DNA from 3 places in the Azonexus sp. GW821-FHT04F04 genome. Region 3 is predicted to be linked to each of the others. Evidence: riboswitches for the same ligand, from Rfam matches in the RefSeq annotation. Region 3 holds a riboswitch; each other region holds the start of a gene.
What was found. A riboswitch is a leader RNA that binds a small molecule or an ion and turns the genes downstream of it on or off. The one in region 3 is predicted to bind cobalamin.

Region 1 (6,988 bases), on a different contig from region 3:
TACCCGCTCTCAATCTGACCCTCAAGGACCGCATCGACCAGAAGATTTTCGATGCGCTCTATTCGCGCTCGCTGGTTTACAACACCTGCTGGGAAGACCCGGCGGTCGACCGCCAGGCCCTGCACCTCGGGCCGCAGGATACGGTGATGGTGATCACCAGCGCCGGTTGCAATGCGCTCGATTACGCCCTGCAGGGGCCGGCCAAGGTTTATGCGATCGATGCCAACCCGCGCCAGAACGCGCTGCTCGAATTGAAGATGGCGGGTATCCGCAAGCTCGGCTTCGACGATTTCTTCGCCATTTTCGGTAGCGGCTTTCACCCCAACATCAAGACCATCTACCGCCACCAGCTGCGGGCCGAATTGTCCGATTTCGCCAAAACCTACTGGGATCGCCGTTTCAACTGGTTTTGCAGCCGTCACGGCAGCTTCTATTTTCATGGCCTGGCCGGTTTCGTGGCGCGCGGTTTCCGTACCTATTTCCGCATGCGGCCGGCGCTGGCCCAGCGTGTCACCGAACTGTTCGCCTCGACCAATCTGGTCGAACAACGCCAGATTTACGACCAGAAGATCGCCAGCGAATTGTGGACGCCGGTCATCAACTGGGTGCTCAACCGCCAGCTGACCATGAGCCTCCTCGGCGTGCCGCATCCGCAGCGCCGACTGGTCCAGGGCCAGCACCCGGGCGGCGTTTCGGGCTTCATCCGCGATGCCATCGAATACGTCTTCCGCAACTTGCCGGTCGGTGAAAACTATTTCTGGCGCGTCTATCTGACCGGCAGCTACACCCGCGACTGCTGCCCGTCCTACCTGAAAGAAGAAAACTTCAACGCACTGAAGGGCGGCCTGGTCGATTGCATCGAGCCGCATACCTGCACCGTCACCGAGTTCCTGCAGGCCGGCGACGAGCCGATCACGCGCTTCGTGCTGCTCGACCACATGGACTGGATGAGCTGCTATTACCCGGCGGCGCTGATCGAAGAATGGAACGCCATCTTCGAGCGGGCGGCACCCAAGGCCCGGCTGCTGCTACGCAGCGCCCACGCCAATCCGCCGTTCCTCGACTGGGTGACGGCCGGCCCGCAGCACAAGCCGCTCAAGGAAATGCTCAACTATGAGACCGAGCTCGCCGCCCACCTGCAAGGCGACGACCGTGTGCACACCTACGCCGGGTTTGTCGTTGCCCAACTGGCGGAACATGGCCGCGGCTGATCTGGCGGCCGACGCCCGAATTCTGTGGCGCTTGCTGCGTGGTCAGCCGAACTCGGGCAGCCACGCCGAACGCCTGCAGGCTTTCTATGCGCCGCAGGCCGACCGTTACGATGCCTTTCGCGAGCGCCTGCTGCACGGCCGGCAGGAGCTGATCCAGCGGCTGGGTCTGCAGGCCGGCGCCCGGGTCGCCGAACTCGGTTGCGGCACGGGCAGCAGCCTGCTGCGGATCGGTGCCCGGGCTGGCCAGTTCGCCAGTTTCGACATGGTCGACCTCTGCCCGGCCTTGCTCGACGTGGCCCGGCAACGGGCGGCCGGCCATGAGCGGATCAGGGTCATCGAGGCCGATGCGACGACTTGGCAGCCCGATCAACCGGTCGATTTCGTCTTCATGTCGTATGCGCTGACGATGATTCCCGACTGGTCGCGAGTGATCGCCAATGCCCAGGCCATGCTGGCCCCGGGTGGGCGCATCGGCGTCGTTGATTTTCATCTGCCAGCCGCCGGTGGTCGATTGAGCAACACCTTCTGGCGCAAATGGTTCGGCCATGACGGCGTGCATTTGTCGGGAGAGCACCTGGCCATGCTCAGGCGAATGTTCGTCGAGCAGTTTTCGGCTGAGCTGCGGGCACCGGTTCCCTATCTGCCGGGCGTTCAGGCACCGTATTACCTGTTTGTCGGGGAGCGGCCTGAACTGGTAGGCGAGGGGAGTCAGCTTTCGGCGACACTGCCGGAATGGTTGAAGAAGGCGGGCTGACGCCAACAGGCGGCGTATTTCCTAAGCCGACTCCGCCAGCAAAATCGTATCCTCGTGCGAATAAGCCGGCGCACAGCAACACAGAATGACCAGCGTCGCTTCCCCCGTATTCACCACGCAATGCGGCGTCCCGGGCGGGATCAGCACGCTGTCGCCGGGGCCGATCGGGAATTTTTCAGCGCCCAGTGTCATGATTCCCGTGCCGCCGGTGACGTGGTAAATCTCTTCGGTCACTTCATGGCGATGCAGCAAGGTCGTGCAGCCGGCCGGCACCAGCGCTTCGGCCAGACTCTGGTTTCGCGCGCCGTGGTGGGCCGGGTGCAGCAATTCGCGGATTTCCGAGCCGTCCTTGGTGATGTAGGGGCTGATCGCGTCGCGCGAGGTTTTCACCTTACTTGCCGCCCCACGGCTGGATCGGCACGGTCGAGATGGCATTGGCCGGGGCGCCTTCGATGATCTTGCGGCTGATCGCCATGTAAATCAGGACGTTGCGCTTGTGGTCGAAGAAGCGATGGACATCGGTTTCCTTGAAGAAAATCGAGGTGTCGTTGCTGAACACGATTTCGTCTTCCGACAGCTTGGGGGGCAGGGTGATCGGGCCGATCTGGCGGCAGGCCAGCGAGAACTGCGACGGATCTTCGGCCAGCCCGAAGCTGCCCTTGACGCCACCGGTGCGGGCCTGGCTGACGTGGCAGGTCACACCGGGAATCTTCGGGTCGTCGTAGGCGTAAATGCAGACCCGGTGATTGGCTCCGATCAGTTTCCAGGTCGTTGTCGAGCAGCCGATTTCTTCGGCGACGGTGGGCAGGGAGAAAGCCGAGAGGGTGGCGATAACAAGGGCGGCGGTTTTCATGATGGTTCCGTTCAGGATGGTCGGCTCGATGATAACGGAATCAGCTTGCCGACGTATTTTGTGAGGATTTTGTAGATGTCGCGGTCAAAGGCCGGGCGCGGGCTGTCGAGCAGGGCGTGCAGTTCTTCGTCCGAGGCGGCGCTGCCGAGGTAGCGCCAGCCTTCGATCAGGTGGATTTGGTCGCCCTCGCGAAACAGCCCCGGGCCGGCGAAGGGCCAGGCGACGAGCTTGAGGCCGACGAGCGCCGAGATCAGACGAACTGTATGTTTGGCGTAGGGTTCGGCGCCAATGCAGGCCCCCTTGCAACGGCGGATCTGGTGGCCGAAGCACGGTTTGCCGGGTTTTACTTTTTCCAGCCCGAGCAGCACATCGCACAGATTGTGCGACTGGGCCAGTGCTTGCAGCACCTTGTTGGCTTCTTTTGTGGTCTTGAACAGGCCGTAGCAGGCACTGGTCAGGCCGGCATCGATATCGGCCAGGGCCATGAGTTGCGGGCGCAGCCAGCCTTCGCCCTCGTCGACCAGCGTCCATGTGCAGGCCTCGTCGTTCTTGCGCAATTGGCGGTTGTGACTTGGCTGCAATTGCTTGACCAGCGCCGATTCCTTGAGCAGCGCGCCAATTTCACCAGCCGTTTCGACCCAGTCGATGCGCTTGACCTGCTGGGCGAGTTCCATTTCCTTGGCAGCGCTGTGGTCGCCAGCAAAATGCGAGAGCACGCGCTGGCGGATGTCCTTGGCCTTGCCGACATAGAGCGGCAGATTGTTTTCACCGTAAAACAGATAAACGCCGGGGCCTTCGGGCAATTCATCGATGATCCCGGCGTCGAGATGCGGTGGCAGGCTGGGGTGGGCGTTCTGCGCCTTGAGCGCGGCTTCGATGTCGTGAATGCTGCGGTCGACGTGGATTTTTTGCCAAAACTGGTGGATCAGTTGCGCGTCGGCCAGCGCCCGGTGCCGGGCCTCGGCCTGCAGGTCATGACGCTCGATCAGGCTGTCGAGATTGTGCCGCTTGTGCTCGGGAAACAAGGTGCGCGACAGCTTGACGGTGCACAACACCGAGGCGCGAAACGTGATGCCGAGGCGCTTGAACTCGTTCTTGAGAAAGCCATAGTCGAAACGCGCGTTGTGGGCAATGAACAGCCGGCCTTCGAGGCGCTTCATGGTTTCGGCGGCGACAGCCTCGAACGGCGGCGCATCGGCCACCATGTCGTTGCTGATACCGGTCAGTTGCTCGATGAAAGGCGGAATCCGCATGCCGGGATTGACCAGCTGCTGCCATTCGCGCACGGAACCGTCGGCATCGACTTCGACAATACCGATTTCGGTGATGCGGTCATGGGTGGCGGTGGCGCCGGTGGTTTCGAGGTCTACGAAGGCTAGGGGTCGCATGGACGGATTTTCTCACGGACGGCATCCTCTGGCGTCTGTTCCGGTAAAAAACACTACCGGTAGTGTCTGGTGTGAGTACTGAGGCCTTATTTAGTGTTCCGGTGTTGACCATGGCATGCGTCGTCGTTAGACTCGGCGCTGTTGATGGTTCCCTTTCAGGGGATTAAAACGGGAATCCGGTGCCAGGCCGCAAGGTCTGAATTCCGGGGCTGCCCCCGCAACTGTAATCGGCGAGCGTTTCGCCAACACATGCCACTGGATGCGTCCGGGAAGGCGGGTGAAACGCAATGAACCGAGAGCCAGGAGACCTGCCACGACAAATTTCTTTCATGTTTTTGGGGCGGGGTGTCCCTGACGAGAGGTTTTTTGCGTGGTCCATTGCTGTTTGTCCGTCGTGTCCAGTCGTTGCCGGGTTTGTCTCCGCAGCGCTGGTCCGCGTGCGCCGGCCGGTTACGCACTCGGTTCTCCGCCCCCCGATACGGAGAATCGCCTTGCCATCCAATGTCCAGTCTCTTTCAGCCGCTAACGCCTTCGCGGTTGCTGCTCTGCAAGTCATCCGCCGCAACGGCGCGCTCGTTGCCTTCGACGCCGACAAGATCGCCGTCGCGCTGAGCAAGGCCTTTCTTGCTGTCGAGGGCAGCCAGAGCGCGGTGTCGTCGCGTCTGCGCGAGGTCGTCGCCCGCCTGACGCAGACGGTGGTCAATTCGCTGACCCGCCGCCTGCCCGACGGCGGCACGGTGCATATCGAGGACATCCAGGATCAGGTTGAACTGGCGTTGATGCGCGCTGGCGAGCATGACGTGGCCCGCGCCTACGTGCTTTACCGCGAGCGCCGCGCCGGTGAGCGGGCGGCCAGCCATGGGGACGAGCCCGCTGTTATCGAACTCCATGTGCTCGATAACGGCGTGCGTCAGCCGCTTGATCGCGCCTTGCTGCTCAGGAATTGCGAAGCTGCCTGCTTCGGGCTTGGCGACGTGGTTTCGGGTAAAACCATCTTTGATAGCGCCCTGAAAAATCTCTACGACGGGGTGCCGCTGGCCGACGTTTACCAGGCGCTGATCCTTGCCGCGCGCACCCTGATCGAGCGCGAGCCAGCCTACAACCAGGTCACCGCCCGCCTGTTGCTGGCCAGCCTGGGGCGCGAAGTGCTCGGCCGGCCGGTGAAGCTGGATGAGCTTGCCACGGTCAACCCGGAATATTTGCCAAATTTCATCAAGCAGGGCATCGCCGCGGAGTTGCTCGACCCGCGCCTCGCCAGCTTCGACCTGCTGCGTCTGGCCGCCGCGCTCAAGCCGGAACGCGACCTGCAGTTTGGCTACCTTGGGCTACAGACGCTGTATGACCGCTATTTCCTGCACATCGAAGGACGCCGCATCGAACTGCCGCAGATTTTCTTCATGCGCGTCGCGATGGGCCTGGCGCTCAACGAAATCGACCGCGAAGCCCGCGCCATCGAGTTCTACGACCTGATTTCCAGCTTCGATTTCATGTGCTCGACGCCGACGCTGTTCAACAGCGGCACGCTGCATTCGCAGCTGTCGTCGTGCTACCTGACCACCGTCGCCGACGATCTCGACGGCATCTACCAGAGCATCAAGGAAAACGCGCTGTTGCAGAAATACGCCGGCGGCCTCGGCAACGACTGGACGCCGGTGCGCTCTCTGGGCAGCCGGATCAAGGGCACCAACGGCCAGAGTCAGGGCGTTATTCCTTTCCTGAAAGTGGTCAATGACACGGCGGTCGCCGTGAACCAGGGCGGCAAGCGCAAAGGCGCCGTCTGCGCCTATCTCGAAACCTGGCACCTCGACATCGAGGAATTCCTCGACTTGCGCAAGAACACCGGCGACGAGCGCCGCCGTACGCACGACATGAACACGGCCAACTGGATTCCCGACCTGTTCATGAAACGGGTGATGGACAACGCCGAATGGACGTTGTTTTCACCGGTCGATGTACCCGATCTTCACGAAAAATTCGGCGCCGAGTTCGAGGTGGCCTACGTCGGCTACGAGGTGCAGGCCGCCGCCGGCCGGCTCAAGCTGCACAAGAAAATCCCCGCCGTCCAGCTGTGGCGCAAGATGCTGACCATGCTGTTCGAAACCGGCCATCCGTGGATCACTTTCAAGGATGCCTGCAACCTGCGCTCGCCGCAGCAGCACTGCGGCGTCGTGCATTCGAGCAACCTGTGCACCGAGATCACGCTCAATACCTCGGACGAGGAAACCGCCGTCTGCAACCTTGGCTCCGTCAATCTGCTGGCGCATCTGAAGGACGGCGCCTTGGATCAGGCCAAGCTGGCCCGCACCGTGAGCACCGCTTTGCGCATGCTCGACAACGTCGTCGACATCAACTTTTACGCCACGCCCAAGGCGCGCAACGCCAACCTGCGGCATCGGCCGGTCGGCCTCGGCATCATGGGTTTCGCCGATTGCCTGTACGAAATCGGCTTGCCTTATGGGTCGACCGCGGCGGTGGATTTCGCCGACAAAACCATGGAAGCCGTCTGCTACCACGCCTATTCGGCATCGAGCGAACTGGCCCGCGAGCGCGGTCGGTATTCGAGCTTTGCCGGCAGCTTGTGGGATCAGGGCATCCTGCCGCTCGATTCAATCAACTTGCTGGAAGCAGGGCGGGGCGGGCATCTCGACGTCAATCGCGACGCCAAGCTCGACTGGAACGCCCTGCGCGAACGCATCGCCCGCCACGGCATGCGCAATTCCAACTGCGTCGCCATCGCGCCGACGGCGACCATCTCCAACATCGTCGGCGTCTCGGCCAGCAT
Region 2 (6,988 bases), on a different contig from region 3:
GCGCTTGCTGCCCCCGACTGTTGCTCTGCTTTCGAAGGCTCAAGATGCCCCATATGGCCCTGCAAGCGCCCCATCCGGTCATTGGCTTGCCGCCAATCCTGGACCGCTTCGTCCACCATGGGTTTGTAGTCAACAAATACCGACCGGTAGCCGGCAGTTGGCGTCGCCGCTGGCGGTGCGTGGTCATCTGCCCATCCCGGACTCATGGCGACGACAAGGATCAATGCTCTATGTTTCATGATGCCTCCGCTGGGAAAGAGGAGTCTTGGGAATCTATCGCTCCCATGGTGGACATCATGCTTTCGCGAAACCAACAATCGGCTGACTTACGGATTACATTTGCGTAATCTAGGGCGATCAATGCTGAAACCGACGCAAAATGCATCAACGATAGCCAACGGTTGGTGGAGAGCGTCATGAAAATATTGGTCGTAGAAGATGAACCAAAGACCGGGATATACCTGAAACAAGGTCTCGTCGAGGCTGGCTTCGTGGTCGATCTGGTGGCTAACGGCCTGGACGGCTTGCATTTGGCGCTGACCGAGGCGCATGATCTGGCCATCCTCGACGTCATGCTGCCGGGTATCGATGGCTGGCAGGTGTTGCAGGGAATTCGGCGGGCCGGGAAAGAGATGCCCGTATTGTTCCTGACCGCCCGGGATCAAGTGGAAGACCGAGTCAAGGGCCTGGAGTTGGGTGCGGACGACTACCTGGTCAAACCGTTTGCCTTTTCCGAGTTGCTGGCCCGTGTCAGAACCTTGTTGCGGCGGGGTGGGAAGGCAAAAGAGTCGGAGTTTCTGCGTGCAGCTGACCTTGAACTCGATCTGCTGCGCCGTCGGGTGACCCGTGCGGGGAAACGTATCGACCTGACCGCCAAGGAGTTCGCCTTGCTCGAACTATTGCTGCGCCGCCAGGGTGAGGTGTTGCCCCGTTCATTGATCGCCTCCCAGGTTTGGGACATGAATTTCGACAGTGACACGAATGTCATTGAAGTCGCCATCAAACGCCTGCGGGTCAAGATTGACGAAGGCTTCGAACCGAAGCTGGTGCGCACGGTCAGGGGCATGGGCTACGTTTTGGAGATTACCGATTGAGTCAAACACAGAGTCGATCACTGACGCTTCACCTAACCTTGTGGTTTGCATTGGCGTCGGTATTCGTGCTGTTCCTGCTTGGGTTGCTGATCGGGCGCTCGGTGGAACAACACTTCGAAGAGCAGGACATCGAGGTGCTGGCCGGCAAAATGGAGTTGGCCAAGCATGTTCTTGAGAAAGCGCTGGCCACGCCAAGTGGCGAGACGCTGGCAAAACAGTTGGATGAGGCTTTGACTGGGCATCACGGTTTGGTCATTGCCGTAGTCGGACCTAATCGGCAACGCTTGGATGCCCATGTAGGGCTTGTTCTGCCCACTGAATTGCTCAGCGATCGACTGGCGACCGGTAGTGGACGCCCGATCAAATGGGTCGCCGACGATGGTCTCCCATGGCGGGGCATTTCGGCCACTTTGACGTCCGGAGGCCAGGCCGGATCCTCGTATACCGTCGTGGTGGCCACCGAAATATCGCATCACGAACATTTCATGGGCGCTTTCCGGCAAACCCTGTGGGTGTTCATGCTGCTGGCCACGCTGGCCATGGGCCTGCTCGGATGGTTTGTCGTCCGGCGCGGACTGGCACCGCTGCAGACGATCAAGCGTCAAGCTGCCGCGATCACCGCCAACCGGTTGCACACCCGTCTGCCAGTCGAGGCTATTCCCCTTGAACTGGGCGACTTGGCGAGCACCCTGAACGACATGCTGTCGCGGCTGGAAGAGTCCTTTCAGCGCCTGTCGGACTTCTCGTCAGACCTTGCCCATGAACTGAGAACGCCGGTCAGCAACTTGCTGACCCAAACCCAGGTCACGCTGTCGCGCGCCAGATCGGCCGACGAATATCGGGACATTCTGGCGTCCAACGCCGAAGAGTTCGAGCGCTTGTCGCGGACGATCGCCGACATGCTTTTCCTGGCCAAGGCCGAGAACAAGCAACTCATCCCGCATCAGGAGCGACTCGAACTTGCCGACGAGGTTGCGGAATTGATGGAGTTCTACGGGTTGCTGGCCGAGGAAAAGGAAATTCGCCTGTCGGTCGTTGGGCACGGCACCGTATCCGGTGACCGTCTGATGCTGCGCCGGGCAATCAGCAATCTGCTCTCCAATGCGCTGCGCTATACCCCGGTCGGTGGAACGGTAACGGTAGCAATCGAAATGCATCGCGACGAGGTGGTTCAATTGGCCGTTGAAAACACCGGGCCAAGTATTCCAGCCGAGCACTTGCCTCGCTTGTTTGATCGTTTTTACCGTGCTGATAGCTCTCGCCAGCGGACAACCGAGGGTTCTGGCTTGGGGCTGGCAATCACGCGTTCTATCTTGGCTGCACATGGCGGGGACATCACTGTAAGCTCGACGGAGGGTATGACGAAATTCACCTTGTCGTTACCTGCGGGAGTTGAAAGTCAAATTGCTTAGCGAGGTACGGAAAGATGCTGATCGCCTTTGCAAGGCCATGTTGAGAAAAAATCGGAACCAGGAAAAATCGAACACAACAGAATCAATGCCGAGCAATCAAGCCGAAGTGATACGAGCAACAAGCCTGCAAATTGACTCGCCGAAGCCCTCGAAACTCCACTACATGTAGTGGTGTTTTTGTATTCGAGTACTAAATGTAGTGGTCGCGCGCTTGACATATCCGATATGCCCCAACTAGACTTCGAGCCGTTGAAGGTTCCCCGCAAGGGGATTAAAACGGGAATCCGGTGCCAGGCCGCAAGGTCTGAATTCCGGGGCTGCCCCCGCAACTGTAATCGGCGAGCGCTTCGCCAACACATGCCACTGGATGCGTCCGGGAAGGTAGGTGGAGCGCGCTGAACCGAGAGCCAGGAGACCTGCCGCAACGAACTTTCTTTCATGGTTTTGGGGCGGGGTGTCCCTGACGAGAGGTTTATTGCGTGTCTTTCTTGCCGTTCGTTCGCCTGACCGATTCGACCACGGGTTGCTGCCCGCGGGCGCTGCGGTCGGTCGCGCCGATTGGCGGCCGGGCGCCTCGTCGATTCTCCGCCCCCCGATACGGAGAATCGCCTTGTCATCCAATGTCCTGAGCTTATCCACCGGCAGCGAAATCGCCGCCGCCGCCCTGCAAGTCATCCGCCGCAACGGCGCGGTCGTCGCCTTCGATGCCGACAAGATCGCCGTCGCGCTGACCAAGGCCTTTCTCGCCGTCGAAGGCAGCCAGAGTGCCGTCTCGTCACGGGTGCGCGACGTCGTGGCCCACCTGACGCAGGCGGTCGTCCGTTCGCTGACCCGGCGGATGCCGGATGGCGGCACGGTGCATATCGAGGACATCCAGGACCAGGTCGAACTGGCCCTGATGCGCTCCGGCGAGCACGACGTGGCGCGGGCCTACGTGCTCTACCGCGAACGGCGGGCCAGCGAGCGTTCGGTCGCCCAGCCGCTGGCCGGCGCGCCGCTGATCCACGTTCTGGATGGCGGCCAGCGCCGGCCGCTCGACCGCGCCGAACTGGCCGGCCTGTGCGCCGATGCCTGCGCCGGGCTGGGCAGTGCGGTGGATGCCGAACGGGTGCTCGACAGCGCCATCCGCAACCTTTACGACGGCGTGCCGCTGGCTGACGTGCACCAGGCGCTGATCCTCGCCGCGCGCACCCTGATCGAACGCGAGCCGGCCTACAACCAGGTGACGGCGCGCCTGCTGCTGGCCAGCCTTGGCCGCGAAGTGCTCGGCGAAGCGCGGTCGTTGAGCGAGATTGCTGCTGTCAACAGCGAATATTTGCCCAATTTCATCGCCCAGGGCATCGAAGCCGAACTGCTCGACCCGCGCCTCGCCTCCTTCGATTTGCCGCGCCTGGCTACCGCCCTGAAGCCCGAGCGCGACCTGCAATTCGGCTACCTCGGCCTGCAGACGCTGTACGACCGTTATTTCCTGCACATCGACGGCCGTCGCATCGAACTGCCGCAGATTTTTTTCATGCGCGTCGCGATGGGCCTGGCCTTGAACGAAATCGACCGCGAAGCCCGCGCCATCGAGTTCTACGACCTGATTTCCAGCTTCGATTTCATGTGCTCGACGCCGACGTTGTTCAACAGCGGCACGCTGCATTCGCAGCTATCGTCGTGCTACCTGACCACGGTGGCCGACGATCTCGAAGGCATCTACCAGTCGATCAAGGAAAACGCCCTGCTGCAGAAATACGCCGGTGGCCTGGGCAACGACTGGACGCCGGTGCGCTCGCTGGGCAGCCGGATCAAGGGCACCAACGGCCAGAGCCAGGGCGTCATTCCCTTTCTCAAGGTGGTTAATGACACGGCGGTCGCGGTCAACCAGGGCGGCAAGCGCAAAGGCGCGGTCTGCGCCTATCTTGAAACCTGGCACCTCGACATCGAGGAATTCCTCGACCTGCGCAAGAACACTGGCGACGAGCGGCGCCGCACCCACGACATGAATACCGCCAACTGGATTCCCGACCTGTTCATGAAGCGGGTTATCGACCACGGCGAATGGACGCTGTTCTCGCCGGTCGATGTGCCCGATCTGCATGAAAAGTTCGGCGCCGAATTCGAAGCGGCGTATGTCGCCTATGAAGCCAAGGCTGCCGCCGGGAAACTGAAGCTGCACAAGAAGCTGCCCGCCGTCCAGCTCTGGCGCAAGATGCTGACCATGCTGTTCGAGACCGGGCATCCCTGGATCACCTTCAAGGATGCCTGCAACCTGCGCTCGCCGCAGCAGCACGTCGGCGTCGTGCATTCGTCCAACCTGTGCACCGAGATCACGCTGAACACTTCGGACGAGGAAACCGCCGTCTGCAATCTCGGCTCGGTCAATCTGCTGGCCCACCTCAAGGATGGCGCCCTCGACCAGGCCAAGCTGGCGCGCACCGTGCAGACCGCCTTGCGCATGCTCGACAACGTCGTCGATATCAATTTCTACGCGACGCCCAAGGCACGCAACGCCAACCTCCGCCACCGGCCGGTCGGCCTCGGTATCATGGGTTTCGCCGATTGCCTGTACGAACTCGGCCTGCCTTACGCGTCGCCGGAAGCCGTCGAATTTGCCGACCGGACCATGGAAGCCGTCTGCTACCACGCCTACGGGGCATCGACCGAACTGGCCCGCGAGCGCGGCCGCTATTCGAGCTACCCCGGCAGCCTGTGGGCCCAGCGCATCCTGCCGCTCGATTCGATCGATTTGCTGGAAGCCGGGCGGGGCGGCCATGTCGAACTCAACCGTGACTCAACGCTCGACTGGGCCGGCCTGAAGGAACGCATCGCCCGCCACGGCATGCGCAATTCCAACTGCGTCGCCATCGCGCCAACGGCGACCATTTCCAACATCGTCGGCGTCTCGGCCAGCATCGAGCCGACGTACCAGAACATCTACGTCAAATCCAACCTGTCCGGCGAATTCACCGTGGTCAACGAAGCGCTGGTCCGCGACCTCAAGGCGCTGGAGCTGTGGGACGAAGTGATGGTCGCCGATTTGAAATATTTCGACGGCTCGCTGGCCCGCATCGAGCGCGTGCCGGACGAATTGAAGGCGCGCTACGCGACCGCTTTCGAAATCGACCCGGTGTGGCTCATCGAAGCAGCAGCCCGGCGCCAGAAATGGATCGACCAGGCCCAGTCGCTGAACCTCTACCTGGCGCTGCCATCCGGCAAGAAGCTCGACGAAATCTACAAGCTGGCCTGGCTGCGCGGTTTGAAGACGACCTACTACCTGCGCACGCTGGGCGCCAGCCAGGCCGAGAAGGCGGGCGGGCGCGACGACGCCGTGGCGCAGGATGAGCCGAAATTCTGTTCGATCGACAATCCGGAATGCGAGGCCTGCCAATGAGTACCAACGCACTGCAAGCGACCATCTCGGAAGCGATACCCCTGGTTTCCCCGTCGCTGCCGCGTCGCATCCTGCGTCGTGACGGTTCCGATGTACCTTTCGAGGTCGAGCGCATCGCTTCGGCATTGGCTCGCGCCGGTGCCGCCAGCGGTGAATTCGATGTGGATGAGGCGCAGTTGCTGACAGCTCGCGTGCTCAAGGTGATTCGCCACCGCTATGCCGATTCGGCGCCCACCGTCGAGCAGGTGCAGGATATGGTCGAACAGACCCTGGTCGACGCCAACCACTTGCGGACATTCCGCGCTTACGTTGCCTATCGCGACCAGCACCACAGACTGCGCGAGGACCGTCGCACGCTGGTGGACGTGGCGGCCACCATCGACGAGTACGTGGATCGCGCCGACTGGCGGGTACGGGCCAACGCCAACCAGGGGTATTCGCTGGGCGGACTGATCCTCAACGTGTCGGGCAAGGTAGTCGCCAACTATTGGCTGTCGCACGTCTATCCGCCGGAGATCGGCCAGGCGCATCGCGACGCCGACATCCACATCCACGACCTCGACATGCTCTCCGGCTACTGCGCCGGCTGGTCGCTGCGCCAGGTGCTGTTCGAGGGATTCAACGGCGTGCCCGGCAAGCCCGAGGCCGATCCGCCCAAGCACTTCTCCAGCGCCCTCGGCCAGATGGTCAATTTCCTCGGCACGCTGCAGAACGAATGGGCCGGGGCCCAGGCGTTCAGCTCCTTCGACACCTACCTGGCGCCTTTCGTCCGCAAGGACGGCCTCGGCTATGACGCCGTGCGCCAGGGTATGCAGGAATTCGTCTACAACCTCAACGTGCCGTCGCGCTGGGGTACCCAGACGCCGTTTACCAACCTGACCTTCGACTGGGTCTGCCCGGAAGACCTGCGCGACCAGGTGCCGGTCATCGGCGGCGCGGAAATGCCTTTCGCCTACGGTGACCTGCAGGCCGAGATGGACCTCATCAACCGGGCCTACATCGAGGTCATGAGTGCCGGCGACCGACGGGGCAGGGCTTTCACCTTCCCGATTCCGACCTACAACATTACCGAGGACTTCCCGTGGGAGTCGGACAACGCCGAACGG
Region 3 (6,988 bases):
CGTGGTTGAGCGCGGCCCGGGCATCGAGCAGGCCGTCCGAGGTGGATAGCGCGCGTCGCGTTTCGGGGAAGGAAACGAGCAGCACTTTTTCCCAATAACCATCGCGTTCGCCGCGGATGATCCGGCCTTCGGCCTGGATATTGACCGGGATGTCGATTTCGCCCGCCCAGGCGGCAGCGGAAAAGAGTAGCAGGAAGACGAAACGGCTCAGGTTTTTCATCGGCTTGGACTCAGAATTCGAGGCCGGGCATGGCCTTGATGCCGCTCTGGAAGGCGTGTTTTTCCATGCCGATGTCGCTCACCGTGTCGGCAACGTCGCGCAGGGCTTGCGGTGCACCGCGGCCGGTGATGATGACGTGCTGCATGGCCGGGCGGGCGAGGAGTTGGGAGATGACGGTGTCCAGATCAAGCCAGTTGTATTTGAAGGCATAGGTCATTTCGTCGAGGACGACGAGGCCGATTTCCGGATTGCGCAGGTGGCCGCAGGCGATTTCCCAGGCGGCTTGGGCAGCTTTGGCATCGCGGTCCTTGTCCTGCGTTTCCCAGGTGAAGCCTTCGCCGCCGACATGCCAGGCGACATTGGGTTGCTGGCGGAAGAAGGCTTCTTCGCCTGTGTCCGAGCGACCTTTGACGAACTGGACGACGCCGACCTTGAGGCCATGGCCGAGGGCGCGGGCGACGACGCCGAAAGCGGCGCTCGACTTGCCCTTGCCGTTGCCGGTGTTGATGACCAGTACGCCGCGCTCTTCCTGCGCGGCGTCGATCTTGCCGTCAATGACGGCTTTCTTCTTCTGCATGCGTTGTTCGTGAGTGACGGTCATGGTGGCTTTCTGGGTCAGGATGGGACGATTTCCACGGTCAACCGGAAAAATCGGCCAAAATTGAAATGGCTTATTCGGGAATGAAGCAGCGATGGCCGCGATCTTCGATCTGGCGCAGGCGATAGCCGTACAGTTCGGACAGCGTATCGGCCGTCAAAATGCGATCGACCGTCCCGATCTCGGTGCGGCCGTCACCATAAACCAGCAGCGCCCGGTCGCAGAAACGGTGGGCCAGCGCCGGGTCATGCAGGACCATAATGACGCCGGCGCCGCAATCGCGGGCCGTGCTGGCGAAGAGTTCGAGGACGGCCATCTGGTGATTGAGATCGAGGTGCGCCAGCGGTTCGTCGAGCAGATAGAGCGGCGCCGCCTGGGTGAGCAGCGTGGCGATGGCCAGCCGCTGGCGTTCGCCGCCGGACAGCGTGTGGATCTGGCGGGCTTCCATGCCGTCCAGCCCGACGGCTTGGAGCGCCGCACGGGCCAGTTCGGCATCGTGCTTCGATTCCCAGTCCCAGCGCCCGAGATGTGGGTGGCGGCCAGTCAGCGCCGTTTCGAGCACACTCGAACCGAAAGGATCGGACTGGAACTGGCCGAGCCAGGCACGGCGCAAGGCAGCCTCGCGGGCGTGCAGCAAGGCCGCATCTTCGCCGTCGAGGAGCAGTGCCCCACCGGCCGGCGGGCGCAGGGCGGCGAGGGTCGACAACAGGGTCGATTTCCCGGCACCGTTGCGACCGAGGATGGCAATGCGCTCGCCGCTGGCGACGCTCAGGTCGACACGGTCGACCACCGTTTTGCCGCCGATTTCGACGACCAGTTGTTTGGCTTCGAGCAGCGGCCGGGTCATTTCGGCTGCCGCGAAAGCAGGAAAAGGAAGACCGGCACGCCGATCAGCGCCGTCAGCACGCCGACCGGCAACTGCTGCGGCGCGATCAAGGTGCGGGCCAGCGTGTCGGCCAGCACAAGCAACGAACCGCCGGCCAGCACCGAGGCCGGCAACAGCAAACGCTGGTCGTTGCCGGTGGCCAGCCGCACCAGATGCGGCACGACGAGGCCGACGAAACCAATCGAGCCGGCCGTCGTCACCGAGGCGGCGGTAGCCAGCGAGGCGAGCAGATAGATGGCGTAGCGCAGCCGACCGACCGCAACACCCAGCGCCTGCGCCTGCATCAGGCCACGTGACAGCAAATTCAGTTCGCGGGCGAAGGGCATGGCCAGCACCAATGCCACGGCCAGTGCGGCAAAGGCCGGCCACCACTGGGCGCTCTGCCCGAGGTCGCCCATTAGCCAGAACAACATGCCGCGCAGCTTGTGCTCGTCGGCGATGCTCAACATCAGCGCGACCAGCGCGCCGCAACCGGCGGCGACGATGACGCCGGTCAGCAGCAGGCGGGTCTGCGTCCAGCTCCCGTCGCCGTGCGCCAGCCCGAAAACCAGCAACATCGCGGCGAAGGCGCCGACAAAGGCCAGCCCATCGACGCCGAGAACCGGCAAGCCAAGCAGCATGGCGAACATCGCCCCGACCCCGGCGCCGCCGGAGATGCCCAGCACGTAAGGATCGGCCAGCGGATTACGGAGCAAAACCTGCATCAGCGCGCCAGCCAGGGCGAGCAGCCCGCCGCAGGCAAAGCCGGCCAAGGCGCGCGGCAGGCGAAGCTGCAGCACGACATCGCCGGCCCCGCCTTCACTGCCCAGCAGCGCAGCCAGCACTTCACCGTAGGAAACCTTGAAACTACCCACTGTCAACGCCAGCCCGATACTCGCCACGGCCAGAAGGCCGAGGCTGGCGAGAATCAGGAAGGCGCGGTGACGGGTGGGCATGAATTGTTACTTCGGACTGTAGCGGATACCGACGAAGGCGTTCATGCCCGGCGTGGCATAGGTGTCGGCCAACACGTACTCTCGGTCGAACAGATTGTTGACCCGGGCGAAAACCGACCAGTCCTTGGCAAATCGATAGGCTCCATAGAGGTTGGTGAGCGAATAACCGCCCAACTTCTTGGCCGGCTGGCCGAAAGGATAATCCATGCGGTCGTCGCTGACCTGTTCCTCGACGCGCCATTCCCAGGCGCCATGCGTTTTGCCGATGGCTGCGGCGACGCGATTCTGCGCGCGGCGGGCCAGACGAAGATCGGTGTCCAGATCCTTGGCGTCCAGATAGTCGTAACTGGCCTGAACGTTGAGGCCGGCAAGCACGCCCTCGTAGGCCAGGGTGATGCCTTCCAGTCGCGCGCTGCCGACGTTGCTCGGCGTATTGGTCCACACGATCAGGTTTTCGACGCGATTCAGATACCAGGTCAGCGAAACGTGCTGTGTACCGGTTTCGAAATGCAAGGCCGCTTCGCGGTTGCGGGCATTTTCCGGCACAAGGTTGGGGTTGCCGTGATAGCCAAAACTCAGGGGGTAGTAGAGGTCGTTGAAGGTCGGTGCCTTGAAGGCGGTGCCGTAACCCACGTTGGCACGCCAGTTGCGCGAGAAGCGATAGCCGTAGGCCAGCGAGCCGGTCGTCTTTTCGCCGAACTGCGAATTGTCGTCGCGGCGCAGGTTGGCCTGCAGGCGGTGCGCTTCGTAGCCAAACGTCCAGCCACCGAGCAGGGAATTGTTGGTTCGTTCGCGGACGGCGTAGGCGGCCGTGGTGTCGACCTCCTGTTCCAGGCGCTCGGCGGCGAGCAGGAAATTGCCAAACCGGGTGCGCAGATCGTTTTGCCAGGAATATTGGCGCTGATCAGTCCGGAAATTGCTGTTTCGCAACCCGTTCTTGATGTCATCGGAATCATCGGCGCTCGTCCCGACAGTGACCGTGCTGGTCCAGTTTTCAGTCAGCGCGTTTTTTATGAACGCATTCATGCTGCTCACGCTGTTCCGGTTACGCCAGTCGACCGTTGCGCCGCTGCCGTCGTACTTGCTTTCCCCGTCGCTGTAAAAGAAATTGATGCCGGCTTCATGGCCCTTGGCAAAGCTGTAGGCCAGCCGGCCGCTCAGGCTGTTCATCCAGAAACCGTCGCGATCCTTGTTGGCTGTGGCGGTCCACGGCTTGCTGTTGAAACCGGCAGTCGAATGGGTGGCCGCATTCAGTGCGTAACGCCAGCCGTTCTGCGCGCCAGAAAATCCACCGGAGGCCGAGGCGGTATCGTAAGAGCCAGCGCCCACTTCGCCATAAAAGCGGAGAGGTCCGTCACTTTGGCGAGTGAATACCTGAATGACCCCGCCGATGGCATCGCTGCCATAGAGCGATGAGGCCGGGCCGCGGACGATTTCGATACGCTCGATCTGGCTAGCTGGGATGCGATTCCATGAAGCGCTGCCCGAAGTGGCCGATCCCATGCGCATGCCATCCACCAGCAGCAACACATGGGCGCCGCTTGTGCCGCGCATGTACAGCGATGAGCTGGCACCGAAGCTGCCGTTGACCGAAAATTCGATGCCCGGTTGCCGCGACAGAATTTCTTCGAGGCTCGATTGGCCGGCCGCATCAATGGTTTCGCGTTCGATCACGGAAACATCCGACAACTGTTCCGCGACGCGCATTTCCTGACGCGTTGCAGTGATCAGAATGGGGTCAAGTGCGGCGAGCTGGTCGACGGCGAAAGCCGCAGGGGCAAAAGACAAGGCCAGCAGCGCGGCCATTGGTTTCAAACGTGGATACATGGTTTTCCTTTTCCCGGCGGGCGTCCCCGCATGCCGGAAGAGCATTGAAAAGGAAGTGCGAGGGGAGAAGGGCTGGTTGCGTTAACCCGCACCACACCCCCGTGGCACTTCCGCTTTTTGTCTCAGGCCGGTATCCGGGCTCACAAGTCTTGACGTATCGCCTTCCCAGGTTGGCACCCAGTGGCATGTTGATACGCCCGCACTTGCTTACCGTTGCGGGGGCAGCAGCGGATTTGTCTCGTTGGAGACGCACCGCTTTCCCGTTTAACTGCGTTTGGAGAAACCTTACGCAGCACCTGACACGGCGCGCATTCTACATTCATTCGTGCTGCAGCGCATCAGGCGGCATGCTGGTGTTTGCTATAAACCACTTTTAGAATAATGGCTTAGTCCTTGACCACGCGGCGTTTTTCCCTCTATAGTTCGTCGCATGAATGTGGAACTCGAAACGCTAGAAGCCAAAATCGAACAGGTTGTCGCACTGGTTCATCAGTTGCGCGCCGAGAATGAGGTTTTGAAGAACCAGATGACCGCGGCCGAGGCTGAACGGCTGCATCTGCGGCAGACGATGACGGTCGCCCGCGAGCGACTTGAAGGTCTGATGGACAAGATTCCCGAGGATGTCTGAGATGAGTGGCGAGCCGAATTTCCTCGACGTCAAGATCATGGGTCGCGAATACCGCGTCGCCTGCACGCCAGAAGAGCGTGATGCCCTGCTCTCGGCGGTTGATCTGGTCGACAACAAAATGCGTGACATCGCGCAGCGCACCAAGAACACCATCGCCGAACGCGTCGCCGTCATGGCTGCCCTGAACATTGCCCACGAGCACCTTTCCGGGGCTGCCGGCGGGGCTGGAAAAGAGTTCTCGGAAGCAGTTGATACTTCCGAAACGAAGCGTAGAATCGGTGACATGGGAGCACGACTTGATGCCGTGCTTGCGCCCCAGCAGCAACTGGACCTGTAGTCGGTTCTGCTGACCCCGGCGCCGCCCGCCGAGCGTCCCCTGCGGTGTTTGTTAAGGCCATACATTCCTTGAACCAATGCTAATTGGCATCGGTTGCGGACCATCAATCCGCTGTTGTGCGCGCTCCCAGTGAGCGTGCCTGATGCGGAAGGAATGCGACCACTCTGGACCCAGGTTCAGGATGCCGGCCTGACGGCACTTGCGGGGGCCTTTTTTTTGCCCTCGAAATTACCTGAACGCATGCAATATTGGCTGATGAAATCGGAGCCGGACGAGGTTTCCATCGACGACCTCGCTGGCGCGCCGGGACAGGCGTTTCCGTGGTTCGGTGTACGCAACTATCAGGCGCGAAATTTCATGCGCGATGCGATGCAGGTCGGTGACCTTGCCTTCTTTTACCACTCCAGTTGCGCCGAACCGGGCATTGCCGGCATTTGCGAAGTATGTTCCGAGCCTTATCCGGACGAGACGCAGTTTGCTACGGTCAACCGGTATTTTGACCCAAAATCGAAACCGGAAAATCCGCGCTGGTGGCTGCGCGATGTCCGGTTCGTCAGCAAGTCGCACCTGATTCCGCTGGCCAAACTGCGCGGTTATCCGGAGCTTGCCAACATGCGCCTCCTTGCCCGCGGCAACCGCCTGTCGATCATGCCGGTCACGCCCGACGAGTGGGCATTCATCAACCGTCTCATGGCAGATAACTCATGACAATCTGGTGGCTGGCCTATCCCCTGCTGGGAATCTTCGGCGGCTTCGTTGCCGGTCTGTTCGGCGTTGGCGGCGGGCTGACCCTCGTCCCGTTCATGTACATGCTGTTCGTCGCCCAGAACTTCCCGCCGGAGCATGTCATGCATCTGGCGCTCGGTACCTCGATGGCGACCATCGTTTTCACGTCCATTTCCAGCATGCGCGCCCACCATGCGCATGGCGCGGTGCGTTGGGATGTTGTCCGCAATCTGGCGCCGGGTCTGGTGCTTGGGACTTTTGCTGGCTCGCTGGTCGCTGGTCAGGTGCCGACCGGGCCGATGACGGTGATTTTTGTCGTCATCGTTTATTACGCCTCGATCCAGATGATCCTCGATTTCAAGCCGCAAGCCCACCGGCAACTGCCCGGACCGGCCGGATTGTTTGCTGTCGGGGGCGCTATTGGGGGCGTGTCGAGTCTGGTTGCTGCGGGGGGCGGTTTTCTATCGGTGCCGTTCATGCTGTTCTGTAATGTTGCCATCCACTCGGCGGTTGGCACCTCGTCGGCGCTCGGTTTTCCGATTGCCCTGGCTGGCGCCATCGGCTACATCGTTGCTGGTTGGAGTGACACTGGTTTGCCCAATTATTCGCTGGGCTACATATACCTTCCGGCTTTCGTCGGCATCGTCGTGATGAGCATCCTGATGGCGCCGGTCGGCGCCAAACTGGCGCACAAATTGCCGGTCAAACAACTGAAGCGGGCATTCGGCGGTTTTCTCGCCCTGCTCGCCACCAAGATGTTGTACAGCCTGATCGGCTAGGCGGATTATGAGATTGCTTGTTCTCGGAGCGACCCCGGAGAATAGGCGACCC

Region 1: it holds a riboswitch for cobalamin, as region 3 does, so the genes downstream of both, AC07TV_RS14095 (ribonucleoside-diphosphate reductase subunit alpha) here and AC07TV_RS01370 (TonB-dependent receptor domain-containing protein) in region 3, are expected to answer to the same signal.
Region 2: it holds a riboswitch for cobalamin, as region 3 does, so the genes downstream of both, AC07TV_RS21035 (ribonucleoside-diphosphate reductase subunit alpha) here and AC07TV_RS01370 (TonB-dependent receptor domain-containing protein) in region 3, are expected to answer to the same signal.

The regions. Positions count from the first base shown of each region.
Region 1 is NZ_JBWKSX010000007.1:17,614-24,601, forward strand. It holds gene AC07TV_RS14070 (BtaA family protein) at 1-1,211, shown strand, start outside; gene AC07TV_RS14075 (class I SAM-dependent methyltransferase) at 1,198-1,965, shown strand; gene AC07TV_RS14080 (cupin domain-containing protein) at 1,987-2,355, opposite strand; gene AC07TV_RS14085 (CreA family protein) at 2,357-2,818, opposite strand; gene AC07TV_RS14090 (3'-5' exonuclease family protein) at 2,830-4,206, opposite strand; cobalamin riboswitch at 4,335-4,536, shown strand; gene AC07TV_RS14095 (ribonucleoside-diphosphate reductase subunit alpha) at 4,698-6,988, shown strand, end outside.
Region 2 is NZ_JBWKSX010000016.1:5,307-12,294, forward strand. It holds gene AC07TV_RS21020 (hypothetical protein) at 1-239, opposite strand, end outside; gene AC07TV_RS21025 (heavy metal response regulator transcription factor) at 417-1,094, shown strand; gene AC07TV_RS21030 (heavy metal sensor histidine kinase) at 1,091-2,506, shown strand; cobalamin riboswitch at 2,743-2,944, shown strand; gene AC07TV_RS21035 (ribonucleoside-diphosphate reductase subunit alpha) at 3,117-5,882, shown strand; gene AC07TV_RS21040 (ribonucleoside triphosphate reductase) at 5,879-6,988, shown strand, end outside.
Region 3 is NZ_JBWKSX010000001.1:279,865-286,852, forward strand. It holds gene AC07TV_RS01350 (adenosylcobinamide amidohydrolase) at 1-220, opposite strand, end outside; gene cobO (cob(I)yrinic acid a,c-diamide adenosyltransferase) at 231-821, opposite strand; gene AC07TV_RS01360 (ABC transporter ATP-binding protein) at 892-1,665, opposite strand; gene AC07TV_RS01365 (FecCD family ABC transporter permease) at 1,662-2,639, opposite strand; gene AC07TV_RS01370 (TonB-dependent receptor domain-containing protein) at 2,646-4,466, opposite strand; cobalamin riboswitch at 4,575-4,781, opposite strand; gene AC07TV_RS01375 (hypothetical protein) at 4,897-5,094, shown strand; gene AC07TV_RS01380 (cell division protein ZapA) at 5,096-5,431, shown strand; RNA gene ssrS (6S RNA) at 5,465-5,643, shown strand; gene AC07TV_RS01390 (EVE domain-containing protein) at 5,687-6,139, shown strand; gene AC07TV_RS01395 (sulfite exporter TauE/SafE family protein) at 6,136-6,936, shown strand.